3 regions of the Guptibacillus sedimenti genome follow, and region 1 is predicted to be linked to each of the others. Evidence: riboswitches for the same ligand, from Rfam matches in the RefSeq annotation. Region 1 holds a riboswitch; each other region holds the start of a gene.
The links. A riboswitch is a leader RNA that binds a small molecule or an ion and turns the genes downstream of it on or off. The one in region 1 is predicted to bind lysine.
Positions count from the first base shown of each region.

Region 2: another riboswitch for lysine. It lies ahead of lysA (diaminopimelate decarboxylase); the one in region 1 lies ahead of PQ578_RS05905 (aspartate kinase).
Region 3: another riboswitch for lysine. It lies ahead of PQ578_RS04020 (Na+/H+ antiporter NhaC family protein); the one in region 1 lies ahead of PQ578_RS05905 (aspartate kinase).

Region 1 covers NZ_JAQQWV010000001.1:1,214,574-1,227,449, forward strand. Annotated here, with positions in the region: gene PQ578_RS05885 (hypothetical protein) at 41-802, shown strand; gene PQ578_RS05890 (FTR1 family iron permease) at 832-1,773, shown strand; gene PQ578_RS05895 (hypothetical protein) at 1,881-3,380, shown strand; gene uvrC (excinuclease ABC subunit UvrC) at 3,458-5,239, shown strand; lysine riboswitch at 5,319-5,507, shown strand; gene PQ578_RS05905 (aspartate kinase) at 5,737-6,972, shown strand; gene PQ578_RS05910 (YslB family protein) at 7,011-7,451, opposite strand; gene PQ578_RS05915 (succinate dehydrogenase cytochrome b558 subunit) at 7,758-8,366, shown strand; gene sdhA (succinate dehydrogenase flavoprotein subunit) at 8,442-10,205, shown strand; gene sdhB (succinate dehydrogenase iron-sulfur subunit) at 10,205-10,963, shown strand; gene PQ578_RS05930 (helix-turn-helix domain-containing protein) at 11,203-11,430, shown strand; gene glcT (glucose PTS transporter transcription antiterminator GlcT) at 11,770-12,609, shown strand; gene ptsG (glucose-specific PTS transporter subunit IIBC) at 12,775-12,876, shown strand, end outside.
Region 2 covers NZ_JAQQWV010000014.1:18,324-25,198, reverse strand. Annotated here, with positions in the region: gene PQ578_RS22005 (stage V sporulation protein AA) at 1-487, shown strand, start outside; gene PQ578_RS22000 (stage V sporulation protein AB) at 484-915, shown strand; gene spoVAC (stage V sporulation protein AC) at 915-1,373, shown strand; gene spoVAD (stage V sporulation protein AD) at 1,387-2,400, shown strand; gene spoVAE (stage V sporulation protein AE) at 2,400-2,750, shown strand; gene spoVAEA (stage V sporulation protein SpoVABEA) at 2,756-3,325, shown strand; gene PQ578_RS21975 (spore germination protein) at 3,315-4,808, shown strand; lysine riboswitch at 4,855-5,040, shown strand; gene lysA (diaminopimelate decarboxylase) at 5,146-6,465, shown strand; gene PQ578_RS21965 (peptidylprolyl isomerase) at 6,558-6,875, shown strand, end outside.
Region 3 covers NZ_JAQQWV010000001.1:821,723-834,598, reverse strand. Annotated here, with positions in the region: gene PQ578_RS04070 (TIGR01457 family HAD-type hydrolase) at 1-260, opposite strand, end outside; gene PQ578_RS04065 (DUF86 domain-containing protein) at 431-877, opposite strand; gene PQ578_RS04060 (DUF3055 domain-containing protein) at 1,033-1,305, shown strand; gene PQ578_RS04055 (hypothetical protein) at 1,354-1,623, shown strand; gene PQ578_RS04050 (YutD family protein) at 1,635-1,940, opposite strand; gene PQ578_RS04045 (YhcN/YlaJ family sporulation lipoprotein) at 2,066-2,725, shown strand; gene lipA (lipoyl synthase) at 2,774-3,661, opposite strand; gene PQ578_RS04035 (M23 family metallopeptidase) at 3,845-4,831, shown strand; gene PQ578_RS04030 (methionine/alanine import family NSS transporter small subunit) at 4,870-4,974, opposite strand; gene PQ578_RS04025 (sodium-dependent transporter) at 4,976-6,502, opposite strand; gene PQ578_RS04020 (Na+/H+ antiporter NhaC family protein) at 6,738-8,312, opposite strand; lysine riboswitch at 8,462-8,642, opposite strand; gene yunB (sporulation protein YunB) at 8,714-9,493, opposite strand; gene PQ578_RS04010 (YunC family protein) at 9,635-9,937, opposite strand; gene PQ578_RS04005 (bifunctional metallophosphatase/5'-nucleotidase) at 10,022-11,410, opposite strand; gene PQ578_RS04000 (sulfite exporter TauE/SafE family protein) at 11,426-12,247, opposite strand; gene PQ578_RS03995 (DUF72 domain-containing protein) at 12,259-12,876, opposite strand, start outside.

The DNA.
Region 1 (12,876 bases):
TGATGATAATCATTATCATTATCAATGAGGAGGATTTCTAATGAAAAAACGCATTCTATCATCAGTCTTTTTACTAACACTTATTTGTACTCTTGCTGTACCAGATCTTGCTCAGGCTTATTCCTATGGAGATCCTACTGAAGAAAAAGTAGCTGAAGCCTATAGTGAGATGTCTGCTAAATTAAATGAATCTCCTCCTAATTTTAATCAAGCCAACGAAATATTTTCTTCTGTCAAAGAAGAAATACAATTACATATGGGTGATGATGCGGTTCAGGCTGTTCAAACTGAATTAGACAATGAGAATGAAGAAGCTGTGATGACAAATATGCAGCAAATCCTTGTGCTTAATATCTCTAGAAGACTTGAAAATGTAGAGAAAGATTTTGAAGAGTATGATACGACAAGAAAATTGGTTGGTAAAGCAGATGCTACATATAAAACGCTCTCTCCAGTAGTGAAAGACACAAATCCTGAACTTGACGAAACAATAAAAAATGAGTTTGAAGTTATACTTGATTCTCTCGGTAATCCTGGTTTGTTTGGGGTTGGTGAGAAAGAATCGAATGAAGAACAGTTTGCTGAAAGCAAGAAAGTTATTCTTGATGGATTACAAGATCATTTTAAAATGAAATCGGTTGAGATCGGTCACTTTGGTGAAAGTGCGACTGAAGAAGAAACGTCGAGTGGGAAAACAGATTGGACTGATTTAGGTCAACTCTCGAATTGGATCCCGCTCATCATTCTTGTAGCAATAATTGTTGGAGTTGTCATTTTTACAACAAGAAAGCGTCGTCGCTAAGCATTTGTTTGTAGAAAGGGGAAAGTTTAATGGAAATTCAGGCATTACTGATCATGTTCAGAGAAGTACTTGAAGCGCTTCTCATTATTGGAATCATAACCACTTATATGAAACGAATGGGACAGTGCCAGTATAACAAGTTTGTCTGGTTAGGAGCCGGTCTTGCTGTTGTAGCAAGTATTGGAGTTGCCATGCTGTTTCAGGTTGTTTTCACAGGATTCGCAGCGATGGGAAGCGAGATCTACCTGAAAATTTCCATTATGCTTATCTCAGCTGTTTTATTAACTCAAATGGTATTCTGGATGGCTTCGCATAGCCGTAACCTCAAAGGTAAAACTGAGGGGAAGATGACGGAATACATTACGACAGGTAATGTTATTGGGATGGTAATTCACTCCTTCTTAGTTGTTCTACGAGAAGGTGTTGAAACTGTTTTCTTCTTTGCAGCGATTACTGGAGGGGACATCGGTAAAGGATTTGAAGGATGGGGAGCGATTACTGGAGTCTTAATTGCTTCCGCCGTTTCATACTTTTTCTTTAAAGGTACGATGCGTATTCCACTTAAATCCTTCTTTAAAATCACTGGTATTTTTATTGTACTCATTGCAGGTGGGTTATTTGTACAGGGAATATCAATGATGCAGGATATTAAATTAATTGGCAGTGTTATGCCTCATGTATATGACTTAACATGGTTTTTACCTGAGCATCCAATTGACTATGCCCATTATGTGCGAGATCAAGGGGTAGCTCCGTTACTCTCTGGTGATATCGGTATCTTCTTTAAAGCATTGTTTGGTTATTCCTCAATGCCTTCCATTGAAGAAATTATAGCGTATGTCGGTTACTTTACCGTGATTTACTTGCTCGTCAATCACCAGAAAGAGCCTGTAAAAGCAGAAGTAAAAGAACCTAATAATAAAGCTGTTTTTAAAGCAACGAACGAGATGAATGAATCTGCAGTAAAATAAGCTCACTAAGTACAAGGCGGAATAAATCGTCTTGTGCTTTTTTTCATCATTAGTACCGCAAACGATAGCTTTGCGCCTCTGTTTGAAACTGAAAAGGATGATACAAAATGAATCGAGCTTTTAGAAATCGAAAGGAACGGTATGCCATTCATACCCTGGTATGGGTTTTGTCACTCATTAGCCTTATGTTACTCGTATGGTGGAGATTTATTTATGCAATCGAGTCCCCACGTTCCTGGGATCAAGTTGACTTTACTTTAGCCCTCGATCGTTTTGATTTATTTGCAATGCAGCCACATTTTCCAGGGTATCCTTATTTTATTCTTGGAGGCATTTGGCTAAACAAATGGATTTCTAATCCAGCTGAGGCACTTGCAACTTGGAATTCTCTTCTTATGCTACTTGCCACATATCCAATGTATAGAATAAGTCGATCGTTTCTCTCAAAGACGTTTAGCATTGTAGCAGTCAGTCTTATTCAATCTATGGTGTTTATAAATGTACTAACCGTTCAACCGATGAGTGAAGCTTCAGCGGTTGCAATTCTCTGGTGGTATATGTGGAGTTTACAACAAGGCTTTACTAAACATTCAACTGTTTGGATCGTAATATCTTCATTTTTCTTTAGTTTATTACTAGGGGTGCGATTATCGTATTTACCGTTCGGAATTGGCTACGTGTGGCTATTGATTCATCGGAAAAACAAATATACAAAAAAAGAATATCTCTCTTTTTTAATGATGCAAGTACTAGTAGCTGCAGTTTTTCAGTTCATATGGGTTGGAGGTCTTGCTGTTTCTGAAGGAGGGGTCGCTGCTTTTCTTCAGCTCGCATTAGGATTCTCTGAAGGTCACTTTGAAGAATGGGGAGGAACAGCTGTTTCCGCATCGAGTTCTTTTTTTGAGCGTCTATCTCATCTTTTTCTAAATAATATTGTATGGACAGGGATTGGTGGGCAAAACCTTTTTGTATTGTTATTACTCTTAACACTCTTCGTATACTTATCAATGGTTCGAGTGAAGAAACCAATAAAGATTAGGGAAGTCTCATGGTTTGGATGGGCGTTTGCCAGTATGATCTTTAGTTATTTTCTTTGGGCTTTATTTGCACAGAATATAGATAAGCCTCGACATATTCTCCCGCTTCCTGGAATGGTATTGCTTGGATTTCTATGGTGTGGATTAAAAAAACAATATGATGGGTCGAAAAAAATGTTGCTATTGTTAGCCGTCATAATTAGCGTGCAGTCAGTGGTTTCTTATATAACCATGAAGGAAGCAAACGATCCAGCGGCTGTTTATCAATTAATTGATTACCTAGAAGACGAGAGTGAACCGCTTATTGTGTATACTTGGGAAGAAACAAGGGTAATGTCTTTTAATCGTGTTTCATTTGAACATGAACAAATTTACACCTATTCAACCTTTCTCGCAGATCTTCGTTATTATGAAAATCATCGCGTGTATTTAACAGAGCAAGTAGTTGAAGGGTTTGCAAAACAAGGGATACCGATTCAAGATCAAGTGAAACGAATCCAAACATTTCATTCTTCAACGCTATATGATCCTGTCTATCATGACATTGTGTTATATGAGTTTCTAAAGTAATCGGTTAAAGAGTGACTATGTTACAATAAAAGGGGAACATAGATACGCCTTGAAAGGGAGCAAAGAGGTGAGTCAGTATGGAACAACATCTGAAAAATAAGCTAGCGATTCTTCCTGACCAACCCGGGTGTTACTTGATGAAAGATCGCCAGGGAACGATTATTTATGTCGGGAAAGCGAAAGTGTTAAAAAATAGAGTCCGTTCGTATTTTAGCGGATCACACGATGGGAAAACACAGCGTCTAGTAGGGGAAATACGCGATTTTGAATATATCGTTACATCTACAAATCTTGAAGCTCTTATTTTAGAGCTTAATTTAATCAAAAAACATGATCCAAAATATAACGTCATGCTTAAAGATGACAAAAGCTATCCTTATATTAAAATAACGGCTGAAGAGCAGCCGCGCTTAATCACTACACGCAAAATCAAAAAAGATAAAGGGAAATATTTTGGTCCATATCCAAACGCATATGCTGCTAGTGCAACAAAGAAATTATTGGACCGTCTCTATCCATTGCGAAAGTGTCGAAAGATGCCTGATCGGGTCTGCCTTTACTATCATATCGGACAATGTCTTGCGCCTTGCGTTAACGATATTTCAAAGGAACAAAACAAAGAAATGATTGAGGGCATTACCCGCTTTTTAAACGGAGGTCATCAAGAAGTAAAAGAAGATATCGAACGAAAAATGATGACTGCTTCAGAAAACATGGACTTCGAACGAGCGAAAGAGTTTCGAGATTTAATGTTTCATATCGATAAAGTAATGGAAGTTCAGAAAATCCAATCCAATGATGGCATCGATCGAGATATATTCGGCTATAGCTTTGACAAAGGATGGATGTGTGTCCAAGTTTTCTTTGTACGACAGGGGAAATTAATTGAAAGAGATGTTTCGCTTTTTCCTTTCTATAATGACGCTGAAGAAGATTTCTTAACCTATATCGGTCAATTCTACCTTCAGCAAAATCATCCTAAACCGAAAGAGGTTTTACTTCCTCAGCAGGTAAATGCTCAGATGGTTGAAGAACTTCTTCAAGTTCCTGTTCATCAACCTAAGCGCGGAAAGAAAAAAGAACTTGTAGAGCTTACAATGAAAAATGCAACGATTGCACTTAATGAGAAATTCTCATTAATAGAACGAGATGAAAAGAGAACGATTGATGCTGTTGAAAATTTGGGCCATCAGCTCGGTATAGACGCACCTCTTCGAATTGAAGCTTTTGATAACTCAAATATCCAGGGAACCAACCCAGTCTCAGCGATGGTGGTGTTTATTGATGGAAAACCAAAGAAAAATGAATATCGAAAGTATAAAATAAGAACGGTTGATGGTCCAAATGATGTAGGATCAATGAAAGAAGTTGTCAGAAGAAGATATTCGAGAGTGTTAAAGGAAAGTGGACCACTCCCTGATTTAATTATCATTGATGGAGGCATTGCTCAAATACAAGCAGCAAAAGACGTTCTTGAGAATGAGCTTAGTCTTGAAATTCCGGTTTGCTCTCTTACTAAAGATGAGAAACATAAAACATCTCACCTTCTCATTGGTGATCCTCCGCAGGGTGTATTCTTACCAAGAAATAGTCAGGAATTCTATCTTTTACAGCGAATTCAGGATGAAGTGCATCGGTTTGCTATTACGTTTCATCGGCAGCTTCGAGGTAAATCAATGCTTAAATCAAGCCTTGATGACATCCCGGGTATAGGTGAGAAAAGAAAAAAGAAGTTGTTGAATCATTTTGGATCCATTAAAAGAATGAAAGAAGCCACTGCAGAAGATCTTCATAATGCCGGATTACCGATGAATGTAGCGGAGGAAGTTGTGGCTCGATTTGAAAATCAATCAAATTAATTTTAAAGAACATCTTGCGGCATTCACGTAAGTTCGTTATAATGAGTGAAATTTAATAGTTCCACACTTCGAAAGTTGAAGTGATGGTAGAGGCGCAAAAACCATTAGTAAGCTTACGGGAGAGTGTTAAGACTCGTTGATCGAAGTTGAAAGGGGAATTTGCCGAAGTGGAAAGGCGCTTATCCGTCTGAAACTGGATCTGTATTGAATAAATGCAGAGCTGTCATCCAATACCTACCCGGGAATTGGATGGAGAACTATCTCACAAAGGGACGTTTTCTTGGATTTGTTATGAAAACAACAGTGAGGTTTTTCTCATTGTTGTTTTTTTATACTTTAATAGCGAAAAGAATCATTAAAGTATATAAAAAACAGAGGCATCGCTTTTTATTAGCGAAGCAATTTATCCATTTCGACTCTTAAATTCGTGAGTATGAGTAAGATGCGAGTAAAACGCATAGGGATAACCAAGCTGTATGAAAGAAAGGATGGAGAGAGTGGGACTACGTGTATTGAAATTCGGAGGTACGTCTGTTGGAGATGTAGACAAAATTAAAAATGTTTCCAAAAGACTAATGGAAGCTGTAAACAATGGAGACGAGGTTGTAGCAGTTGTTTCTGCGATGGGGAAAACAACTGATGAACTTGTAGGATTATCAAAAGGAATTACTTCTAAACCATCTCCAAGAGAGCTTGATATGCTCCTAACGACTGGTGAACAAGTGACAACAGCACTTCTTTCAATGGCCTTAAATGAAGAAGGTTACGATGCTATTTCACTAACAGGCTGGCAGGCTGGAATTAAAACCGAAACGTTTCATGGTAATGCAAGAATTCTTGATATAGATGCTTCCCGGATGAATCAACATCTTGCTGAAGGGAAAATCGTGATTGTTGCAGGATTCCAAGGATTAACGGATACATCTGACATTGCAACGCTTGGCCGCGGTGGTTCTGATACAACAGCTGTCGCAATTGCAGCCGCTCTTAAAGCAGATCGTTGTGAAATCTATACGGATGTAGATGGCGTATATACGACCGATCCTCGCTACGTAAAAGGTGCAAGAAAGCTTTCTACCATTTCATACGATGAAATGCTTGAGCTAGCCAATCTTGGAGCTGGTGTTCTGCATCCGAGAGCGGTAGAATTCGCAAAAAACTACAATATTCTGCTCGAGGTACGCTCGAGTTTTACAAATGAACCTGGAACGCTAATTGAGGAGGTCGTATCAATGGAACAAAATTTGGTGGTTAGAGGTCTTGCTTTTGAAAGTAATGTTACAAAAATAACAATTTCAGGTTTACCGAATGAGCTTACAACGCTCCCATCTCTATTTTCATCCCTTGCTTCAAATGGCATTAACGTAGATGTAATCATTCAAAGCACAGGAGAGAAAAATACAACGAGCATCTCGTTTTCAATTGAAACTGCTTCTCTCGAGTTAACGCTAGATGTCCTTCGTCGTATCAAAGTGAAACTTCCTTATGAACATATTTATCATGAATCAGATCTAGCTAAAGTATCAATAGTTGGATCTGGTATGATTTCAAATCCAGGCGTTGCTGCACAGATGTTTGAAGTACTTGCTGAACATGGAATTGAAATGAAAATGGTTAGCACATCAGAAATCAAAGTATCAACGATCGTGCCGGAAGAAAAAATGATTTATGCAATTGAGTCACTACATGACAAATTCCAGCTAGACGAGAGAACACCTGTTAATCAAATGTAATCGAAAAGGAGACCACGCCGTGGTCTCCTTTTTATCAATTAAATTTGATCTTTCGGGTCCCATTTTACTGTGAATTGAATGTCATTCTTTTTATCAATTTCATAGGCCTCAGCAATGCAATGGAGCATGTTTTGATATTGTTCAGCAAGAAAGCCTGCCTCTAGTTGATAACAGGCAATACGACTTGTTTTTTTTCGTTCTGTGATGAGTTCTGAATGAAGATCGAAAGTTATTTCATTCTTTTTTTCTTGTACAATTGATAATCGCCCCCAACCAGCACGCTGAAAAAACTCTTCAATCTCTTCTCGTGTGGAGAGAGGGAACTGTCTGGCCATTTCTTTTCCAGTCCAGTATAAAACAGCAGGCTGCTCACTTCCAAGAAGTTCAGGAATAAGAATTTCTCGGTAGAATTCATACCCAAAAGCAGTTGTTTCTAGTTCATGGCTGTAATCAATCGAGTTCGTACGCTTCTTAAACATAAATTCCTCCCAGCTTTTCTACTAAATTATTATAACGTTTAATAGTAAAATCCTCCATAGCATAAACGATAGAATTTACAACAAAGGAAGCGTATTCAATAGATAGAAATGAAAGTCTAGCAAAGCAATTTTGAAAACTCAAAATGTACGCGTTTTCTTGACGGTCCTAAATGATGGGAGTACAATGGGTATGTCACAATATAATCGACAGAAAGCGATGATTTCTGTGCATGCAAAGACTTCTTTAATAGAAAAAATGCACTGGCAGATGGTAGCTTAACAACTTAAAAGGGGGACACACAAAACATGGCCGCAAGTCGAGACTTTGTAAGCCGAAAATTGCATTCGCTTCTAGGAGTAATTCCACTCGGACTCTTCGTTATTCAGCATTTAACAGTTAACTATTTTGCAACAAGAGGGCCCGAAGCATTTAATGACGCAGCTCACTTTATGGAGAGTCTTCCATACAGGTATGTGCTCGAAATTTTTGTCATTTTCTTACCGCTCTTATTTCATGCGATTTACGGTGTTTATATCGCATTTCAATCCAAAAATAACGTTAGTCGCTACGGCTATCTACGTAACTGGATGTTTTACTTGCAGCGGATCTCAGGCGTGGTCGTATTAATCTTTGTAACATGGCACGTCTGGCAAACGAGATTACAGGCCGCAATGGGAGCTGAAGTGAACTACCAAATGATGGTTGATATCTTATCAAATCCAGCCATGATGATCTTTTACATTATCGGTGTACTTGGTACAGTATTCCACTTCGCCAATGGCTTATGGTCATTCTTCGTAAGCTGGGGCTTTACAGTAACACCAAAATCACAGCGTGTGATGACTTATGTCACAATGATTATTTTCGTTGCACTTTCAGTAGTAGGCATGCGCGCGTTGTTTGCATTTGTGTAAGATAGTGAACTGTCTTCACCACGTCTGATACATAATTTTTCAGACAGAGCCAGCATTTAAGGGGGAACCGTTCTTATGAGTAAAGGAAAATTAGTGATAGTTGGAGGCGGCCTAGCAGGATTAATGGCAACCATCAAAGCTGCTGAAGCAGGAATGAACGTGGATCTACTTTCCATCGTTCCAGTTAAACGATCTCACTCCGTATGTGCACAGGGGGGGATAAATGGTGCTGTTAATACAAAAGGGGAAGGTGACTCTCCCTGGGAACATTTTGACGACACTGTCTATGGAGGAGACTTTCTTGCAAATCAGCCTCCTGTAAAAGCAATGTGTGATGCGGCACCAGGTATTATTCATTTAATGGATCGAATGGGTGTTATGTTCAACCGTACACCTGAAGGTCTTCTTGATTTCCGCCGCTTTGGTGGTACACAGCATCACCGTACTGCGTTTGCGGGTGCTACGACTGGTCAGCAGCTTCTTTATGCGCTAGATGAACAAGTGCGTCGTCATGAAGTAGCAGGACTTGTTACGAAGTATGAAGGATGGGAGTTCTTATCAGCTATTCTCGATGATGATGGTGTTTGTCGCGGTGTGGTTGGTGAAAATTTAACGACTTCTGAAATCCGAAGCTTTGAAGCTGATGCGGTTATTATGGCGACAGGTGGACCTGGTATTATTTTCGGTAAGAGTACAAACTCAGTAATTAATACTGGATCTGCAGCTGGAGCGCTCTATCAGCAAGGAGCAATTTATTCAAATGGTGAATTTATTCAAATTCACCCAACTGCAATTCCAGGTGATGATAAACTTCGCCTTATGAGTGAGTCAGCACGTGGTGAAGGTGGCCGTGTATGGACTTATAAAGATGGGAAGCCATGGTATTTCCTTGAAGAAAAGTACCCGGCTTATGGTAACCTTGTTCCGCGAGATATTGCGACAAGAGAAATCTTCGATGTTTGTGTTAGTCAAAAGCTTGGAATTAATGGGGAAAACATGGTTTACCTTGATCTTTCTCACAAAGATTCGAAAGAGCTAGATGTTAAACTTGGCGGTATTATTGAAATCTATGAAAAATTCATGGGAGACGATCCACGCAAAGTACCTATGAAAATATTCCCAGCTGTTCACTATTCAATGGGTGGACTATGGGTTGATTTTAATCAGCAGACAAATATTCCAGGATTGTTTGCAGCTGGGGAATGTGACTATTCTCAACATGGTGGTAATCGTCTTGGAGCAAATTCTCTTCTATCATCTATTTATGGTGGAATGGTTGCAGGTCCGAATGCAGTTGACTACATTAATGGACTAGAATCAACGGTGGAAGATCTTTCTTCTTCTTTATTTGAGAAACACCAACAAGAAGAGCAAGCGAAACAAGATGCGATTATGAAGATGGATGGAACAGAAAATGCTTATCAAATTCATAAAGAGCTTGGCGAATGGATGACTGCCAACGTTACAGTAGTGCGTAATAATGATAAGTTGAAAGAAACGGATGAAAAGATCCAAGAATTGATGGAGCGTTACGAGAATATCAATATTAATGATACGTCCAAATGGAGTAATCAAGGGGCTTCGTTCACTCGACAGCTTTCAAACATGCTGCAGTTAGCACGAGTGATTACAATCGGTGCTTTAAATCGTAATGAAAGTCGTGGAGCACATTACAAGCCTGATTTCCCTGAACGTAATGATGAAGAGTGGTTGAAAACAACCATGGCGAAATACGATGCAGTTAACAACAAACCAGAGTTCTACTACGAAGAAGTAGATACATCATTAATTACACCTCGTAAACGTGATTATTCTAAGAAGAAAGCGGGGAATAAATGATGAGTGAAAAGAAAACCGTTACTCTTAAAATAAAAAGGCAGGATGGCCCTGATTCTGCGGCGTATGAAGAAACGTTTACAATTCCATATCGTCAAAACATGAACGTGATTTCTGCTTTAATGGAAATTCGTCGTAATCCTGTTAATGCAAATGGTGAGAAAACAACTCCAGTTATTTGGGAAATGGGTTGTCTTGAAGAAGTTTGTGGAGCTTGTTCAATGGTGATTAACGGTAAACCACGCCAATCTTGTACAGCTCTTTTAGATCAGCTTGAACAGCCGATTCGTTTGGCTCCGATGACAACATTCCCTGTCGTGCGTGATTTGGCAGTCGATCGAAGTAGAATGTTTGATGCGCTTAAGAAAGTAAAAGCCTGGATTCCAATCGATGGAACTTATGATCTTGGTCCAGGTCCAAGAATGCCAGAAAATAAACGTCAGTGGGCTTATGAGCTATCAAAATGTATGACTTGTGGTGTTTGCCTTGAAGCATGTCCAAACGTAAACAGCCGTTCTGAATTTATTGGCCCAGCGGCTGTATCTCAAGTACGCTTATTTAACGCCCACCCAACAGGTGCAATGAACAAAGAGGAACGTCTTGAAGGTTTAATGGGAGATGGAGGCCTTGCCAATTGCGGTAACTCGCAAAACTGTGTGCAGTCCTGTCCGAAGGGCATTCCATTAACAACTTCTATTGCTGCAATGAATCGAGCGACTTCACTCCAAACATTTAAAAACTTCTTTGGAAGTGATCACTAAAAAAGATCCCCTTTTGGGGATCTTTTTTCATGAAGATAGTTGTGGATGTATGCATTTCCTTTTACTTACGATATTTCTCAGGAAATGATGAACAAGAGCGAAGGTTGTCATATTGGTTTTATTAAAGATATCAGGTTGAAAATGTGAATAAATGTAACACGAATCATAGAAATTCATATATTGTATGGACTATATGATTTCAGTTGAAGTAGCTTTGTTGCCCTATCGAGGAGGGTGGAATGTTGAAAGGGAACCACTACCGACCAAAGCCACTATTAACCAAAAGAGAAAGAGAAGTTTTCGAACTACTTGTTCAAGACAAAACAACAAGAGAAATTGCAGAAGAACTGTTTATTAGCGAAAAAACAGTTCGAAACCACATTTCGAACACGATGCAAAAGCTTGGAGTAAAGGGGCGTTCTCAGGCTGTTGTTGAATTGCTTCGACTGGGAGAGTTAGAAATTTAGTTGAACCGGCTTAATAAAGCCGGTTTTTCCTATTGAGTATAGAGATTTGTTAGATTGTTATTAAACTATTCTAAGATAACGGTAAAGAAAATTTCGTGGGTCGTTTTCAATAACTAAAGGTCGCTTATCGAATTAGTGGCACTTATATATATAGAGTCTCCAATAATAACGACACAAAAGAAATATAATCCGTAAAGGTGAAAAATATTCCCAAAACGTTTATGATGGAGGGAAGACGATTGATTGGAACGTTTTCTCATTGACGTAATACCTGTAATTTACTATCATTAGGACGTTCATAATCACAAATGAAACCGGTTTAATGAGGGGAACTTGAACATGAATGGTGGATTTGAAATTAAGAAAATTCTGAATAACAACGTCGTTATTGCTATTTCTGACCAAAATATTGAGGTAGTATTAACTGGGAAAGGTATCGGATTTAATCAGAAACAGGGCGAAAGGCTCGATGAATCAAAAGTAGACAAGTATTTTATTCTTATCGATAAGCATGAGCAAGAACAATACAAATTATTGGTACCTAATGTTTCGGAATCTTTTATTGCCATTATGAATGAATCGATATCTTTGATTGAAGATAAGTTAGATTCTCAACTTGATGAACATATTCATGTGTCATTAACAGATCATCTTTCTTTTGCAATTAAACGTCTTCGTCAAGGCCTAGATGTAAAATATCCTTTCTTGGTAGAAACGCAAACGATGTATCCAAAAGAATATACAGTTGCTGAAGAAGTGATTCAGCACATTAACCATAAGCTAGATGTCGCTCTTCCAGATGGAGAAATCGGCTTTGTTGCACTGCATATCCATAGTGCCATTACAAATCGTAGTGTTGGAAAGCTTAATAAATATTCAGCTTTAATCAATCAATTGGTACATGTGATCGAAGACTCATTACATCTTGTCATTGATCGAACTGGAATTGATTATTTACGACTTGTTCGTCATTTGAGACATGCGATTGAACGAAGTGAATTGAATCAGCCAGTTGAAGCTCACGAACGTTTAGAAAAAGTGTTGAAAGAAGAATATCCTGTGTGCTATAATCTGTCATGGAAGTTGATTAAGATAATGCAAAGGGAACTTCGTACGAATTTTCCTGATGCAGAAGCAGTTTACTTAACAATGCACTTGCAAAGGCTTTCTCCTAAATAACTAAATACTTAACGGTAACGTGTTACTGATACGATCAGGCATGAGTGAAGCCGGAATGACAAAACTTGATTGGGGTATAGTATATCCTGATTGAATTGTCGTACCGTCACTCATGCCTTTTTTATATTTAAATTCTTTGGGGGAAAAATAAAAGGAGGAAAACAAATGTTTAAACAAGCTTTCGGGGTTTTACAACGCGTTGGTAAAGCACTAATGCTTCCAGTGGCGATATTACCTGCTGCTGGTCTTCTACTTGGATTTGGTAAT
Region 2 (6,875 bases), on a different contig from region 1:
CATTTATCAGGTAACAAAAGAAGATAAAAATTTGGTTGTTATCGATGTAATGAAAGTGATAATAGCAATTCAAAAAGTGATGAATCATATTGAGATTCAAGTTGTTGGTCCTACACAAACAATTGTTGAAGTTCAATATCCTAAGAAAAAACTAGCACCTGTTTATTTTGTGTTTATCTGGTTTTTATTATTTATTGGGGCTGCTCTCGCGATCATGAACTTTCACGAAGATGTCAGTATGAGAGAAGTGCATCAACAGATTTATAAAATTGTGACTGGAATTGATAATCCGAAGCCCTTGCTTCTGCAAGTGCCCTATTCATTTGGTCTCGGAATCGGGATGGTTCTCTTCTTTAACCATCTTTTTAAAAAGCGATTTAATGAAGAGCCAAGTCCTTTGGAAGTAGAAATGTTTAATTACCAACAAGATCTTGACCAATATGTCATTGTCCATGAAAACGATGAGAATGGTCATAACAAACCATGAATGCTCAGTTTCTACTCGTTATGCTTATTGGTTTTGCGGAAGGAATTGCTGTAGGAGCTGGGTTCGTTGCTTTTCTTTCGGTTCTTGGTATTATTCCCCGTCTCACACAGCTATCAAAGACTTTACATCTTATTCGCTTTTACGAATGGGGAATTATTATGGGGGCTATTGTATCAAGCTGGTTATCTTTACGAAACCCAACTTTAAACCTCCCTAAATTTGTAGTTATCCCAATTGGACTTGGAGCGGGAGTGTTTATTGGTATGTTAGCGGCTGCCTTAACGGAAGTTTTAAATGTTCTTCCTATACTAACGAAACGAATTGGATTTATCGATAAGATCTTGCTTTTACTAATGGCTATTGTGTTAGGGAAGGTTTTCGGATCATTGTTTCATTGGACAATCTTTGTAAATGGAGGTTTTAAATAATGGCAAATTCGTTGAACGACCAGAAACAATATACAAAAAATATTAAAACTTATCAGCCAAAACCGCCTTATTTATTAAATGTGGTGAAAGCATTTGTTGTAGGAGGATTTATTTGTATGTTCGGCCAGGGCGTACAGAATTTTTATATGAACGTCTTTAACTTTTCAGAAAAAAATGCAGGAAATCCAACGGTTGCCACACTGATCCTTATCGCGGCGCTTTTAACTGCTTTTGGTTGGTATGACAAACTTGGTCAATTTGCAGGTGCAGGTTCTGCAGTACCTGTAACAGGTTTTGCAAATTCAATTACAAGCGCAGCTCTTGAACATAAAAGTGAGGGCATTGTACTTGGAATTGCAACGAACATGTTCAAACTTGCTGGTTCGGTCATCGTGTTTGGTGTTGTTGCAGCATACATTGTCGGCATACTCAGAATGCTCTTTAAAGCGCTGATATAAGGAGAGAATTGTTATGAAGTCAGGAAAACAAACTTGGGAGTTCTCTACTGTTTTTTTGCAGTCTGTAGGGACAGCGGTTGGTCCTAAAGAAGCTGAGGGGCCGTTTGGAGATTCGTTTGATGTCACCTATAGTAACCTTCATTGTGACCAGGATAATTGGGAACTGGCAGAAAGAAAGTTACTAGAGGATGCGGTAGAAAGTTGTTTATCAAAAAAGGAATTAACCCACAATGATGTTGACATTTTTGTGGCAGGTGATTTATTGAATCAAATTGTTAGTGCCACTTATACAGCTAGAACAAATCAAATTCCTTTTCTTGGCGTTTTTGGAGCATGTTCGACCTCAATGGAATCTCTAGCCATTGCTTCATCGTTAGTAGAAGGTGGATTTGCTAATAAAGCTATTGCGGGAGTAAGTAGCCATAATGCAACAGCAGAAAGGCAGTTTCGATACCCAACAGAATATGGTGGTCAAAAGCCTGGAACGGCTACCTCAACTGTTACAGGTGCAGGTGCCGCATTAATTAGTCAAGAACCATCGGATATAAGAATTTCCGCAGCAACAATTGGTCGAGTCGTGGATTGGGGAATAAAGGATCCATTTGATATGGGGAGTGCAATGGCCCCAGCTGCAGCAGATACACTAGCGACTCACTTTGCTGATTTAAATATTGAACCTTCAGCTTATGACCTTATCGTTACCGGTGACTTATCAGCTGTAGGAGCTCCGATTGTAAGGGATTTGTTAAGTGAAAAGGGATTTGACATTACTAACAATCATAATGATTGCGGGCTGATGATTTACAGACCAGATCAAAAAGAAGTATTTGCTGGTGGAAGTGGGTGTGCTTGTTCTGCGGTCGTCACATATGGTCACCTTATTGACCTTCTAAAAAAGGGGAATTATAACAAAATTCTTGTGACAGCAACAGGATGTTTGCATAGTCCCGTAATGGTTCAGCAAAAAGAATCAATGCCTGCTATTGCTCACGCGGTCGTATTTGAACGAGTTGGAGGTGTGAAATAGTGGAATATTTTATCGCTTTTGCAGTCGGTGGTGGTATCTGTGTCATCGGTCAATTATTACTTGATATTTTCAGATTAACTCCAGCTCACGTCATGTCTTCTTTTGTTGTAGCAGGAGCAGTGCTTGATGGATTTGGGATTTATGATCGCCTTATTGAATTTGCTGGAGCTGGTGCGACTGTACCTATTACTAGCTTTGGTCATTCACTTCTTCATGGCGCTATGCAACAAGGGGAAGAACACGGCTTCATTGGAATTGCAATGGGAATATTCCAATTAACCTCAGCAGGTATTTCTTCTGCAATTGTTTTTGGCTTTATTGTAGCCATTTTATTTAAACCAAAGGGGTGAAAATTATGAAAAAGCGGCGGGTGATCTTCGTTACTGACGGAGACCTTTATGCACAAAAAGCCATTGAGAAAGTAGCTTCAGATATTGGAGGAAGATGCATTAGTCAATCTGCAGGAAATCCTACCCCGCTTGCTGGTTATGAAATTATCGCTCTTATTAAAGAAGCTCCTCATGATCCAGTTTTTGTTATGTTCGATGATAGTGGATTTCCGGGTGAAGGATATGGGGAACTTGCTATGCAATCTGTTGCTGAAGATGAAAGCATTGAACTACTTGGAGCTATTGCAGTCGCATCCAGAACTCATTTTTCAGAATGGACGAGGGTAGATGTCTCCATTGACCGTGACGGAGAATTGACACATTATGGAGTGGACAAAAATGGATTTGCAGATATGGAGGCGGGGAGAATAGATGGCGACACTGTGTCGATCTTAGATAAATTAAACCTTCCCATTATTATAGGTGTCGGTGATATAGGTAAAATGTCTGGTTATGATGATCCGGAAGTTGGTTCGCCTATAACATTGAAAGCCGTTCAAATTCTGCTAGAAAGGAGCGGTTTTTATGACCACTAAAAGCGATAATAAACAAAAAATATTTAAAAAGCTTAAAGAAAACGAAGAATTTTTAAAGAAATCAATCGGAATTGGAAAAAGTTTTGATGTAGGAGTTCGAAAACTTAAGATTCTTAACAAAGAAATTCAGTTTTACTATTGTACAGGGCTTTGTGACACATCCATCATTGTAGAAATTATGCGAGAACTGATGGAGGTTGATGATCATCATCGATTAACGGTTAAATTTGAGCAGGTGATACATAATCATTTGCCACATCAGCAGGTCACAGAGGTTGAAACGTTCGATGAAGTCGTCGACCAGGTTTTATCTGGATTAATTGCAGTTTTTATGGAAGGCGAAGAAATCGCTTATATTATTGATGTTCGAAAATATCCAGGTAGAACGCCACAGGAGCCAGATACAGAAAAAGTTATTAGAGGCTCACGTGATGGTTTTACTGAAAACATTATTGAAAATACGGCCTTAACTAGACGCCGCATACGAGATGGTCGATTACGCAATGAAATTTTCCAAGTTGGAGAACGGTCTAAAACAGATGTATGTATTACCTATATTCAAGATGTGGCCAATCCAAATTTAGTTGAAATTATAAAAAAGAAATTAAAAGAAATTAACATTGATGGTATTCCAATGGCCGATAAAACGGTAGAAGAGTTTCTTGTGCACCAGGCAGGTAACCCTTTTCCACTTGTGCGATATACGGAAAGGCCTGATGTTGCCGCTTCTCATTTACTTGAAGGGCACGTGTTAATCATCGTAGATACTTCACCAAGCGTTATTATAACACCAACTACTTTTTTTCATCATGTTCAACATGCTGAAGAATATCGAGAAGCCCCTTTACCAGGCGCGTTTTTAAGATGGGTCCGATTTGGTGGGATGTTAGCTGCGCTACTCTTGCTACCACTGTGGTTATTAGCGGTATATGAACCGCAGTTACTTCCTAAAACGATCGATTTTATCGGCCCGAATGATGAAACAAATGTACCGATTTTCGTTCAAATTATTCTTGCTGAAGTAGGGATTGAAACGCTGAGGATGGCTGCAATTCACACCCCAACACCACTTTCCACTGCCATGGGATTAATTGCAGCCGTATTGATCGGACAGATTGCCATTGATGTCGGATTATTCGTTCCAGAAGTTATCCTATATGTTTCGATTGCTGCCATAGGATCATATGCAACACCAAGTTATGAATTATCGATTGCAAATAAACTTGTAAGGCTTCTTCTTTTATTCCTTGTCTTTTTCTTTCGAGTGCCGGGATATATGATTGGAATTACGGCAATCATTTTATTCCTTGTTGCGTTAAAACCTTTAAACACCCCCTACTTATGGCCGTTTATTCCTTTTAATCCCAAAGCCTTTATTCAAGTGTTGATTCGTGTATCAGTTCCACTCACTAAACTACGTCCAAGCATTACAGAACCACAAAATGAAACGAAGCAACCGGACAAACCACTTGCCGAATCTTAAAAAGTATGATAATTTATTTCTTAATTGAATAGACCTCATTGAATGTAATGGGGATAGAGGCGCAAAACGAATGAGTATGGTATCTGAGCATAGAATGGAATGCGAGGATGATATCAGAAAGGTCAATTTGCCGAAGTGAGAAAAGAGCCATACTTTTCTTGCTGGGCTGCTGCTGAACAAGTTGCAGACTGTCACTGAAAGAGGAATTTTTCGGTGGTGAGCTAATCCAACTCGTGAGGATACGGAGAAAACAGCCAATGTATCTATAAAGTTGGCTGTTTTTCTTATTTTGTGGAGGGTTGCTCGCATTCATATAAGCGAGAGGGGAGAAATGATCGTGAATTTATACGGAACGTCAGCAATTTCAGAAGAAGGCCATTTATCCGTTGGAGGCGTTGATACAGTAAAATTAAGTGAAAAATACGGAACGGCCTTATATGTTTATGATGTAGCGATGATTAGAGAGAAAGCGCGAGCATTTCGAAATGCTTTTGAACAGGAGAAGGTCAACTACCAAGTAGCCTATGCTAGTAAAGCATTCTCTTGTATGGCAATGATTCAACTTGCGGAAGAAGAAGGCTTAAGTCTTGATGTGGTTTCAGGTGGAGAACTCTATACAGCTTTAAAAGCAGGGTTTCCGGTAGAACGCATTCACTTTCATGGAAATAACAAAAGTGAAGCGGAAATTCGAATGGCGTTAGATGCAAAAATAGGGTGCTTTGTTGTGGATAACTTTTATGAGCTAACGTTACTTGAACAATTAGCGGAAGAGAAAAATGTGGTTGCAAATGTGCTTTTGCGTATAACGCCTGGAATTGAAGCACATACCCATGACTATATCTTAACTGGACAGGAAGATTCAAAATTTGGTTTTGATTTACAAAGTGGTCAAGTGGAACAAGCGATTGTTCAAGCAACAAGCATGAAAGCTATTCACCTTCTTGGTCTCCATTGTCACATTGGTTCTCAAATCTTTGAAACGAATGGTTTTGTAATGGCTATTGAGAAAATTTATCGTTACCTTGCTAAATGGTTTGAACTCTATGGGTATGAGCCAGAAGTTCTTAACCTAGGTGGGGGGTTTGGAATTCGGTATACTGAAGAAGATCATCCACTACCAGTTGGAGACTATATCGAGGCAATGGTTAATGCTGTAAGAGCTCAGTTAGGTAATGAAATGAGAATCCCAGAAATTTGGATTGAGCCAGGACGTTCACTCGTTGGAGAAGCTGGCTTGACGTTATATACAGTAGGATCACACAAGAAAGTGCCAGAACTTCGTCATTATCTTGCAGTAGATGGAGGAATGACGGATAATTTGCGACCGGCCCTTTATCAAGCAAAGTATGAAGCAACGATTGCAAATCGCATGAATGAGCCGAAAGAACAGGTTTATTCTGTTGCAGGAAAATGTTGTGAGTCAGGTGACATGTTAATCTGGGATTGCACATTACAACGCGCTATAGCAGGAGATACGATGGCTGTGTTTTCAACTGGGGCGTACGGGTATTCTATGGCAAATAACTATAACAGATTACCTCGACCAGCGGTGGTTTTTGTAGAAAATGGAGAAGCACAACTTGTCGTGAAGAGAGAATCTTTTGAGGATTTAATTCGTCATGACCTTCCATTAAAACAAGCGATTATTTCAAAATAACTTTGTAAAAGTAGAAATGATAGGGAACAGCTTAAGTATGTGCTATAATGAAAGAGCTTTGAAGAAAATTGTTAGTGCAGGAGGATTTATTTATGAAAAAAGGAACAATCGCATTTGATAATGGAGAAACAATTGAAATTGAGTTTTACCCAGAAGCAGCACCGAATACCGTTGCTAACTTTGAAAAGCTTGCTAACGAAGGTTTTTACAATGGTGTAAACTTTCACCGTGTTATCCCAGGTTTCGTAGCACAGGGTGGAGACCCAACAGGATCTGGAATGGGCGGACCAGGCTATTCGATCGATTGTGAAACAGAAGGAAACCCTCATAAGCACGTAGCTGGTTCATTGTCTATGGCTCATGCAGGTAAAAATACAGGTGGAAGCCAGTTTTTCCTTGTTCATGAACCT
Region 3 (12,876 bases), 390 kb from region 1:
GCATCATTCTTCTCATGTGAGATATAGCTTGCTGTCGCCATACTTGTTGTAAACACATGATTTGGCGTGCAAGGAACACCAAATGCCTCAAGCTTCTCAGACACTTGTTCTTTCCGTTTTGATGAATTGTTCGTCACAAATAAATAAGGAATATCCGCTTCCTTTAAACGCTTCACGAATTCAACTGCCTCATGAATCTTTTCAGTGCCACGGTACATCGTGCCATCTAGATCAATTAAATAACCTTTATAGTTTTTCATTTTTTACTTCCTCCTTCTATTTATCCAATCCATAAGAAAACCGCTTTCATTTATCGAAAGCGGTTCCCCAGCCGTGTTTTTGAATGCATAACGTTAATTTCTTTTCACAGTTCTTACTACCTCTCATCAAATACACCCTTCTTTCTTTACATGCTTCGATTATTCAAGTTTTAACGATGATTGTCTGGAAGAAAAGCTGAGACTGCGCCCAATTCTTGCGTTAAGTACTTTCTTATATCAGCAGGAAATTGCTCAAGTGCACTGAGATTTTTCCGTAGGTTTTGCTCCAATGCTCCATGTTGAGGGTTAACATACTCCTGCATAAGCGGTTTTCTCATACCAACTACTTCTTTTAACCGAACAGCATTCTCAGAGGAAATCACTTTTTCATCAGATAAAATTTCAATAATATCCTCATAACTACCCGGATCTCGCATAATAAAACCATCGATCATGCTGTTTCCGACATCGATCATGCTTTCAATAAAAACATGATGAAGTCTCTCTAATCCAAGCATTTGAAGTTCCGTCTGAAAAGAACTTTCTTTTAATATCTTTATCATTTTATCAAAATAAATGAGCTGTTCTTCAATTTTCTTACGATCCACAAAGTACATAGAAATACACCTGCCTTTAATCCAATCGATATAAATACTTTTCTTTAGTTTATCATATCCTAAAATGCAAAAGCTTACATTTTCTATCGAAAGCTTGTATGACAACGCTTCATAAGATGGTATGATAGCGTTAACTAGAAAAGGAGGGTGCTATGATGGAAGATGAACGACTCATCTACGACGAACAGGAGGCTACTGAAGCCAGGTTCGTGTGCTTTATGGGAAGCAATCATCGGTTTGACCTTTGTATTGTAAAATCAGATCGCTTTTATGGAAAATCGTTAGTCCTCGATATTCAAGGAGGCAAATTTGCAATTATCGGCCACGATGATCTAAATGAGCCAGGAAACCTCGAGCATGCCTACTCTCTCAATGAGGAAGATGCCGAAGAACTTCGCAACTTTTTGAGAGAAGTTCTAAGTCACTAATATTTTAGTTAGCAATGAATACACTACCTCCTAAGGTGGTGTTTATTCATGTTTGATGATGAAGATTATCAAGACTTTGCTAACGTAGAAAAGGGAAGAAATTACGTCCTTCCAGAAGATACCCCGGAGGGTCCATATGGTTCACCGGTAAATAAAAAGCTGGGTAAAACGACTCCATGGCGAGAAGGCCAGCGATCTTACAGTGCGTTTAACTACGAGAATAAAAACCTTCACCAACACTTACCTCGTCAGGACCCTGGTTCCCATCCACCACACGATGATCCAGACAAGGACTCTGAAAAACCATACAAAGCATAAGCCTACTCGGCTTATGCTTCTTGTTGTTGCTTCTTAGGATTTTCTTTCTTTTGCTTTTTTAATACAAAGTAAGGACAGCCAAAATTGCAGTATTCATATAAATAATCCAGCACCGTGCTGAATTTTGTATCAAATGTCGCTTTCTGATTGCGATCATCAAAAAATCCTTTTAATCGAAGCTGACCGTATCCCCAGTCTCCGACAATATAGTCGTATTTATCTAGAATCTCACTATATCGAGCAAGAAAAGCTTCTTCGTTCCATCCTTCTCTTTCATCTTTCATCAACTCAAATGTATGTTGATTCACTTTTATCATGCTACTTCCCTCATTTCAAATGGGCTCATTAGTCTAATGATACCTTTTTTATTGGAATTGTCCAAGTAATACCAGGAAAAAAGAAGCTTAGTTCGGTCATGATAACAGTATGGAGGTGAAGACATTTGAAAAAACACATATTGCTTATACTGCCACTTGCAATTGGAATTACGGCATGTCAGGGAGAAAATGCGACTGATTCCTTTGATCATGCAGATTTAACACCGGTTAAAACCGATCCAGAAGAGTACGGAATGAATACTGCAAACTCTCAGGAAAAGGCCAAAAAAGGCGGATTTGGTTACATTCGTCACACACGAAATACAAACAACATGAATTCTCAAAAGCAACCTGAAAACATTGCTTACCTCGATCGTGATCGTATGTCTGATATGATCGGTTCGATGGCCATCGTGCTTCCTTATGTGAATGATGTGGCAACGCTAGTGACAGATGAAGAAGTGTTAATCGCCTATAAATCCACTTCGAAAGACCGTGATGCAACCGCTGATCAAGTTAAGAAAACAGCCCTCTCCGTTATCCCAAGGTATTACCATGTGTATGTTTCAGACGAAGAAGGAATGATTGCGGAAATCGAACGGTACCAAAATGCCTCTGCGGCAACAGGGGATTTAGATAAAAGCATTGAAGAAACCATCGCCAAAATGAAAAAAGCACCACAGGGCAAAAAAGTGAGTGATGGAGAGAATGAGAACGGTGAAATGAAAGGTGAAATGAATGAGGATTTAAACGATACAGGCGGTAAAGAAATGATGTCGAAGTAAAAAAATCGGCCCTCAGCAGGCCGATTTTTCTGGTTTTCTAAAACTGACTTAATTTGTTGCTTGTTTCGCGGCATTAACTTGCTCATCCGCATGATAAGAAGAACGAACCATTGGACCAGATTCGCAGTGTTTAAATCCTTTTTCCAACGCAATATCTTTTAACTCAAGAAATTCTTGTGGTGTCCAATATTTTTCAACTTTTAAATGCTTTTTCGAAGGTTGTAAGTATTGGCCAAGTGTAACAATATCAACGTCGTGTGCCCGAAGATCATCCAATGTTTGAATAATCTCCTCTTTTGTTTCACCAAGTCCCAGCATAATGCTTGATTTTGTCGGAATCTCAGGGTTCATTTCCTTGGCACGCTGAAGAAACTCAAGAGTACGACGGTATTTTGCACGTGCACGCACTCTTGGCGTTAAACGCTCCACTGTTTCAATATTATGATTCATGATATCCGGTTTTGCATCCATAAGGGTTTCAAGCGCTTCGTATTGACCACCCATGTCAGAAGGAAGAACTTCAATTGAGCAGAATGGATTTTTTCTACGAATAGCTCGAACCGTTTCAGCAAATACAGCTGCACCACCATCTTTCAAATCATCTCGCGCTACTGCCGTGATGACGACGTGCTTTAAGCCCATTTGTTCAACCGAATCAGCAACACGCTCTGGTTCAGCCCAATCTAGTTCTGTTGGAAGACCTGTTTTAACCGCACAGAAACGGCACGCTCGCGTACAAACATCACCAAGAATCATAAATGTCGCTGTTTTACGTACAGCCCAGCACTCATGAATATTAGGACAACGCGCTTCTTCACAGACCGTATGTAGTTTCTTCTCACGCATCATCTTTTTAAGACCTTTATAGTTCTCGTTCGTATTTAATTTTATTTTCAACCATTCGGGTTTTCTTAGATACTCTTCTTTCTTACTCAATACATTCACCTCACCTATCGCTTTTCTGTATTAAAGAATACCATAGTTACCCCATGGATTTCCATAAAAAGTGTGAATCTCGTGACGATTAAGACTTTAGACCTTCCATTATTTAGATCTAATGATTTGCGATTTGAAATGCACACTAAGTGTAATGACAAATAACGAAAGGAGAAGAAACGATTGAGAAAATACAGTTTTCTTATCCTTGTTCTTTTCTTTCTCATACCAGCTACTGTTTTTTCTGCTGAAGTGAATGAAGATAAATTAAAGAACGAACGCATGATGCTGTTTCATAAAATGGAAGCCGTCACGCAAGTTCCATGGTATCTTTACGCCGGAATTGATCAATATGAACGAAGCATTAGAAGGTCTCAAAAAGATATTCCTCGTGAAAAAGGAGCTATAGCCATTTACATTGCCCCAGAAAAATGGACGGGCGCAGCAAATCCGAATAAGGAAGATACAAGCACAGAGTCGATTTCGTTTTTTGGCGGCATAGGACTTGATGGGAACGGTGATGGTAAAGCAGACCGAACGAATGATGAAGATCTTCTTTATACGATTGGTGACTTCTTGCAAAAATACGGAACTTCGTTCGAAGACCTACAAATTGGATTATGGGACTTTTATCACCGCGATCAGGCGGTTCGAACCATTACAAGCAATAGTGCTGTTTACAAACGATTCGAAACGCTAAAGCTTGATAAACATGCCTTTCCAGTCCCTCTGCACGCAAACTACAGCTACCGAAGCACATGGGGTGACCGACGAGGCTGGGGTGGCCTTCGCATTCATGAAGGAACAGATATTTTTGCTTCTTATGGTGTTGGTGTTAAAGCCACAAGTTATGGAACTGTGGAAACAAAAGGATGGAATGAATATGGTGGTTGGCGGATTGGCATCCGGGATATTGATGGGAATTATCACTACTATGCACACCTAAACGGTTTTGAAAAAGGGATTGAGAAGGGAAGCGTTGTTCAGCCTGGTGAGATCATTGGCTACGTTGGTAGCTCAGGATATGGCCCTAAAGGAACAGCGGGGAAATTTCCACCGCACCTGCATTACGGTATTTATAAAGATAACGGAAGAACAGAATGGTCATATGATCCATATCCTTCTTTACGACTTTGGGAACGCCAGGAAAGAGCGCGAAAAAAATCCTAAAAAAAAGAAGAACTAGCGCGCTAGTTCTTCTTTTAGTTTCATTGTTTTTTTGAGACTCTAACAGCATTTAGAATACTTGCTGCAAGACCACCCCAGATAATGACCATTCCAACAACCATCATAAAGATCGCGCTACCACCCATATTAGCTTACCTCCTTATACTTTTGCTGCTCTACTTTCGCATCCCATTTCTTTAGGCTGAATAGAATTCCAACCAGAATGGCGAACCCTGCGACAGCCCAGCCGCTATAAAGGATAAAGCCGTTTGAGTAACCTTCATAGTTTCCAGTAGGCGTATCAAATTGACGAAGAAGATTCGTTTTAAACAGATCAAACATCATGTATCCAAGTACTAACGGAGTAATAACGCCAAGACAAGCTTTCCACCAGTACTTCAGCGAAATATCTGAAATGCCGTTTGCATGTGTTTCAAGCGTATTAAGCTCACGAAGCACCCAAGCCACTACGACTACTTCTACAAGACCAACAAATGCAATACCGAACTGGTTAATGAAATAATCCGCTGCATCTAGGAAGAACAAGCCGCCTTGAGTCGCAAATAAAATTGAGATAATGGAAGAAATTCCTCCACCAATTAAAACAGCTTTTGTGCGAGAAATTCCAAACTTCTCAGAAACCCCTGCTACGTACGTTTCTGAAATAGAAATAAGAGAAGACAATCCAGCTAGAACAAGTGATGCAAAGAACAGGAAGCCAAACAAACCGTTCAATGCTGGGAACTCATTAATAATTTGTGGGAAGACAACGAAAGCTAGTCCTACGCCACCGCTCACTACTTCACCAACGCTAAGTCCTTGCTGTTGTGCCATAAAACCTAGTGCAGAGAATACACCAATACCAGCAAGTAGTTCGAATGCTGAGTTACCGAAACCAGTAATAAAGGCGTTATTCGTAATATCTGACTTCTTAGGTAAGTAACTAGAATAAGTAATCATAATAGCAAAAGCAATCGATAAACTAAAGAAGATTTGTCCATAGGCAGCAACCCATACACTACCAGATGTAATGCTGTCAAAATTCGGTGTGAAGAAAGCATTTAGTCCTTCAGCAGCACCAGGAAGCGTCACTGCTCGGATGACAATAATTAAGAAAAGAACAATTAAAGTAGGAATGAAAATCTTGTTAGCACGCTCAATTCCTTTTTTAACACCGGCAAGAAGAACGCCTAATGTAATAATCCATACAGCAATTAACGGAAGAAATACGCCTGGTACGATACTACCTGTTTGTCCAGGATCAACCGTCAATTTCAAATAATCGTTAAAAAGGAACGCTTCTGTATCTGAACCCCAGCTCTGGTTAAAAGCAAAATAGCTATACGAGATCGCCCACGCAATAATAACGGCGTAGTATGTCGAGATAACAAAGGCAACAATAACGCCCCACCAGCCAAGCCATTCCATCTTTTTATTCATTCGAAAGAACGAAAGTGGCGCTGATCCACGGAACTTATGCCCTATTGTAAATTCAAGAATTAAAATTGGGATTCCAGCTGTTAGTAATGCAAATAAATAAGGTATAAAAAATGCCCCGCCACCATTGTCATAAGCAACAGCCGGAAATCTCCAAATGTTTCCTAGACCTATCGCTGATCCAACTGCAGCTAAAATAAATCCAGCCCTTGTTCCCCATTGCGCACGATTTTCCAAATGAATTACCCCCTTGAACAAATTAAACCCTTTTCACTATAAGCCTCCTTCCAGAAAAAGGTTAAGACTTTTAAGTAAATTCAGATTATTTTGTTTATAGTATATCTAGTACGTATGTCCTTGTCAAAACAATCTTTTTTCTTTTTTGGTATGAATCGTTCAATTTTTCATAGAAATCTCTCTATTTTTGTGTAAATACATAAAAAAACAGGAGGAAATACCTCCTGTTTCTTTATTATTTTGCCGCTTCAACCGGTCTGTTGGCATATTTTGTTTTCAGGATAAAAGCGAGAATTCCAAAGAAAATGGCTGTAACAACAAATCCAATAATCGCACTACCTGTAAATCCTAAAACAAGGTAGCCAAGCAATGATATTCCTGCCACAAGCAAGGCATAAGGCAACTGAGTCATCACATGATCGATATGGTGACTTCCTGCCCCTGTGGAAGAAAGAATGGTTGTATCTGAGATCGGTGAACAATGATCACCGAATACAGCTCCGGCAAGCACAGCTGCAAGAACTGGCAGCATGTAAGTAGGATCGGTTGCCGCAGCAATCTCCCCCGCAATTGGAAGCATAATGCCAAATGTTCCCCATGACGTACCTGTTGCAAAGGCCATTACTCCTGCAAGCAAGAATAAAATGGCAGGCAAGAAGCCAATCATAATGTGGTCATTTACTAGACCTGCAAGATACTTTCCTGTTCCTAGACTTCCAATAATCTCAATTAGCGTCCACGCAAAGAAAAGAATGTATACCGCCGGAAGCATTGATTTAATTCCTTCCCATATTCCTTTACCAAGCACGGCACCGCCCATTCGTTTCATAAAGAAGAAAATGAGAGATGTTGCAAGCCCAATTAATCCACCATATAGAAGCGATGCGGCAACATCCGTGTTTTCAAAAATCGACAAAGCGGTTACTGCTGTATCTGTTCCGCTCACCGCCTGAATGCCTGTGATAATCATAAACGCCACAGTTCCTGCAATCAGCATGATGATCGGCCATGCAAGATCTGCTACTTTACCTTTTTCACTTTCAGGAAGACCCGTTGTTTGACCAGGTACGGCACCTTGGTCAGGATCAAGAACATCACCAGTTTTCTGGGCACGATCTTCATGAACCTTCATTGCTTTTAAGTTGATATCAAAATAACTCACAAAGAAAACCATGGCTAGAGCAAAGAGAGCGTATAAGTTCATTGGAATCATTCTGATAAACGCTTCTAATGCGCCAACGCCTGTAATACTATGTGTTGCTAGTACGCCACCAATAAGTGCGATAATATAAGCACCCCAGCTTGAAATCGGGGAAATAATACACATCGGTGCTGCAGTGGAGTCAATAATATAAGCAAGTTTTGCCCTTGATACATTATGCCTGTCCGTAATCGGTCGACTCACATTACCAACGGCTAGCGAATTAAAGTAATCATCAATAAAAATAATAATACCAAATACGGCTGTTACAAGCTGTGCGCCAACTCTTGTTTTGACGCGTTTCATCGCCCATTCACCAAAGGCACGACTTCCACCTGAGATCGAGATAAAGGCTGTCATCATTCCTAATAAAAGTAAGAAGAAAATAATGTACATGTTCCAAGTATTTAAGCCACCGGTCTCGGAATCAATAAAAATCCCTTTCACGATTGTATAAATTTCATTTAATGATCCTGGGACACTCCAATCGTTGATCATAAGTGCACCAAGAATAATGCCCACTCCAAGTGAAGGAAGCACTTTCCTTGTCACCACTACCATTAGCAAAGCTATGAGCGGTGGAATAATGGATAGAATTGAATTCTCCATGAATATCCTCCTAATAAATAAATGATTGTCATGCAAACCGGAATGGACGCCTACCACTTAGCCGCTTGTTTCTGAACGCAAAAAAGCGAGCAATGATAGGATTGGTCCTATCATTGCTCGCTTCACCGAGTCAATGTTAAGTGTCCACCCCGATCAGTAGTTCTCCATTACAAGTTAGACTCATAATGACAGTTCGACACTTTTTCAATGCCGCCCCAACATAAATAATGTGACCGTTATTTATGCTTCGGCAGATCTCCCTTTCGATGCTGATCATTGGTGTCATTCTCCCAACACGTACTCATGAGGATCTGCTCCTCTACCTCATCGTATAAGATAAGGAACAATATTAAGTTCAGTTTTAAAGTATACCTTACTTTCTCTCATCCTGCAATTGTAGATTATTCCATATCATCAATTTGAATAGATGGAGTAGGTAACCCACCTTCTGAACCATTGTTATAGAAATTTGGTACTTCACCTGGAATAATCGTTAACAAAACAGGAATATCCGTCGTCACCACATCAGAATCCGTAGCAAATGGGATAACGATTTTTACTTTCACTTCAATATGAACCCGAATGTCGACAGAAATATTATTAATACCAACTGGTTCAATTGTACTTTTATAATCAGACTTCACTTCACCGATCGCTGTGAAACGCACAGGAACTTTTGGTCCCATATTGGCAAGTAACGTGTTATCAAACGCCTGACCAATTGGAATATAATGAATGATCCCATTATCTAACGATGTTTGATCATCTACTTCAAGCTCCACACCATTTTGTTCCGCCCAGTAATCTAACGTTCCGTCTTCCACACTTTTTAGAAATCGCTGTACTTTTTCAGTTGATTGGGCAAGCACCTGAGTAACTGCCCTTTGATTGATCTGAACTCGCACCAACTTTCCTTCATTATCAGTCACTTCTTTTATTAACGAATCTTGATAATTATCTACTTCTTCAGCCATCTTCTGATTAATGGCTTCGTTAATCGCTATTGTTGCGATCCGATTCGTCTCTGTACGGGCAATTTCAATCAGTGTAGGCTTTATTCCTTTTTCAACGATCCATAGCCCCTGGACCGTCATAAAAATGAATAGTAGGAAGGAGATGACAAACACATAACGAAAGGGAAGCGGCCCCTTTCTAAAGAATTTTCTACGAGTTCGAAACACCATGAACCCTCCCTTCTCTTCCTCATGTATATGCTATGAAAGAGAGAAGTATGGACAATTTCTCCAGAATGCTGCTTCCCTATTAATGTGATTTTTTTAATAACAAAGAAAAAAGCCTAAGCAAATTGGCTAAGGCTTTTTTCACATCATCTTAAGCATGGCATCTCTGCCCTTTGTGCCGACCTTAATGCCTCGCGCTTCTGCTTCAAGCGTAACAGATTCAAGTGGGGCATCAAGCAGCTGATCAATCGATCTTACGCCTACAGCTCTTCCTGCAATAATCTTCCGGTCACTTAACTTCTCATTAAGTAAAGCAATATCCAGTGCGCCGCACATAATATAGCCGTTTTCATTCATGACCGCTAGAAAATTTGTTTTTGGAAGCTGCATACTAACTGCTGTAAACGGATGACCATCAATCATGATTGGTGTCATAGTGATCACGTCATTCCCGCCTCCTGACCTGAATGAATATCACTATATCTATATGAACCCAACAGCATGTTTGACAATCATACGTACAAAGTTTTAATGCCTATTCTCAAGACGCCAGGCAAGAAGATCACGAAGCATTTCAGGAAGATAATACTTCTTCTTTGCATGCTTCATTTGTGGATAGAATTTACCAAACGTGAACATATCAGCTGTGGCCACGGCATATTCTTGATCAGATATGAGTGGATGACCATTGTGAAGAACGTCAGTAACATGACGAAGTCCGTCTTCCATCTCAACCGTCGTCACTTCAAGACCGTCGAATGCCATGATGCCCATCACTTCTCCTCTGAATCCTAGTCCTTTAAAACTTAAGTTCACGATTTCATCTGACATCGCGTGGGAAATGATTTCGCGTAACTCACTTCCTCTTAAGATCACTTTACAAGGGTTTACGGGATGAGGACAAATGCGGTGGAGATCTTCTCGTGAGACCTGTCCTTCTGGTAATCCATCAAGGAGCATACCGGCATTAATCATGCCAATATCTGCATGACACCATTCTCGAAGGGCAGCGGCTAATTCATCCGCTAAAACCGACCGTTGAAACCACTCAGATTCAAGAGGCTGCTCAAGTCGACAGACAACTTCTTCTAGCATCGATTGCGCTTCTATACTTAATCTTTGAATCATTTCAAAAGTTGGACGATCTTCTTTCCGATTTCGAACCGAAATTGCATAAGCCTCTTTATCCGTAATCTCCCTTGTGTCCATATCGATGCAAACGGTCACTTCTCCAACGTAATTCCCGTTTTTCCCTGCCTGTGTAATGAGCGTGTCCTCTACAAGCATCCCATGCTTTAACACATGATGGGTATGAGCACCGATAATAATATCAATGCCATTCATCTCTCGTGCCATTTGTTCGTCATTGCCTAGTCCCATATGAGACATCAGCACGACAACATCTGATTGTTGACGAACTTCATCAATCATAGCTTGTAGAAAATCATATGGCGAATCGATTTTCCAACCTAATAGCGAGTAAAATTGCTCATAGGGAATCGTAACGCCAATGATCCCCACTTTCACACCATTTAACTCATGAATTTTATAAGGGGCCGCCCATGCGGGTCTTGTGCCATCTTGATGATAGAGATTCGCCACAAGCACCTCAAAACTAGCTTCAGTATACAGCGCTTCTAGCTCTTTTTTTGAAAACGTAATGCCCTCATTATTGCCAATTGTGGCGTAGTCGTATTGAAGATCATTCAACAGCTGAACGTTGCCCTTTCCAACCATTCCCTCAGTCATTGGATGAACCTTGTCAGAATGGTCTCCTAAATCGAGAAGGAGATAGGGTGTGCCTTGAAGCTCGTGCATGCGCTTCTTCTCTTTGAGATAAGACGACACCTTGGACCAGTTTTCGAAATGACTGTGAAGATCGTTCGTATAATAAAATTGTAATGTTCTAGAAGTCAAAATACTCTTCCTTTCTTACCCCATCGTTCCCTGCCAGATAAGTCGGACACCGACAATGATTAACATCCATCTTAAAATCACAACGATGGTTTTGTCCGAAAGTTTCTGGTTAATAAACGATCCGCACTTTGCTCCAATCCAGGCCCCTGGAATTAATCCCAGCAGTAAAAACCACTGAATGTTACCAAGCGCTAAATGCGTCAGGGTACCTGTTATACTTGAAAGAAAAATCATAAACATCGAGGTCGCAACCGCAACTGTTGTCGGAAATCCAAATAAGAGAATCATCGCCGGCACCATGAGAGACCCGCCACCTATTCCAAAAAGACCAGAAATGACGCCAACAACGAACGAAACTATCACAGCTGCAAGAGCAGAAAAGGTATAGTTTACTTGCAATCCATCAGAATCCGTATACGAGCGTTGGAATTGCCCATTTAACTTCATCGGACGTAAACGGTTCCTTACCATTAATAATATGGAAACAAGCACCATAAATACCCCAAAATAAATAGAAAAATAATCAACCTGTATAAATTTGTTCAGCCATGCCCCAAGAATTGCTCCTGGACCACTTCCTAGAAAAAAAAGAGCGCCACTTTTATAATCCACGCTTTTCTTTTTCATATATGCGAGGGTAGAAGAGAGCCCAATGGCGACGAGGACAACGATTGAGCTTCCGACAATTTTTTGTGGTGATAATACTGGAAGCCAATTTGTGTACTGATCAATGATAAGAAGCACAGGAACGATAATAATACCCCCACCAAGACCTACCAGGCTACCAATCGTACCGGCAGCTAGACCAATGATAAATAACAGTATCCACATCAGCATTGTATAGCTCCTTACAGATCAAAGAGATCAAGTTGCTTAGGATTTAAATTCGTATACTCAATTCCAAGCATTTGAATCATCCACTTTGCATTATTTGCAGCGTGACCACCTGAGTTATTGTTAAATAAAATAAACACATCTTTGCATTCTTTTTCTAGTTCTAGGATTCGCTCTTTCCATTCAAGCAATTCTTCTTCATTATAATCATAAAGGTAACGCACTTCTCGCCAGTTATGACGATTCCCTGGGTTCGTCCATCCATTCGTATTTCTTCCGTGAAGACGCACAAGAACGTGATCCTTATGTATGGTTTCCATCACTAATGGAACGGATCCTTCTCCTGCCTGAGGTTCATCGCATATGGTATGAATAAATCCTTGCGCTTCTAGAAAGTTCAGCGTCTTCTCCCGAAATGCTTCATGATACCATGACTGATGCCGAAATTCTACGGCACATTGAATGTCTCCCATCCGCTCTTTGCAGTCTCTTAAGATGTTCACATTATCTTTGTTCACGTCAAACCATGGCGGAAATTGAAAAAGCACCATCGCAAGCTTTCCTGCTTTTTGAAGGGGGCGAAGCGATTCCTTATACGCTTGAAACATTTCATCACGCGACTCAAAAGGAAT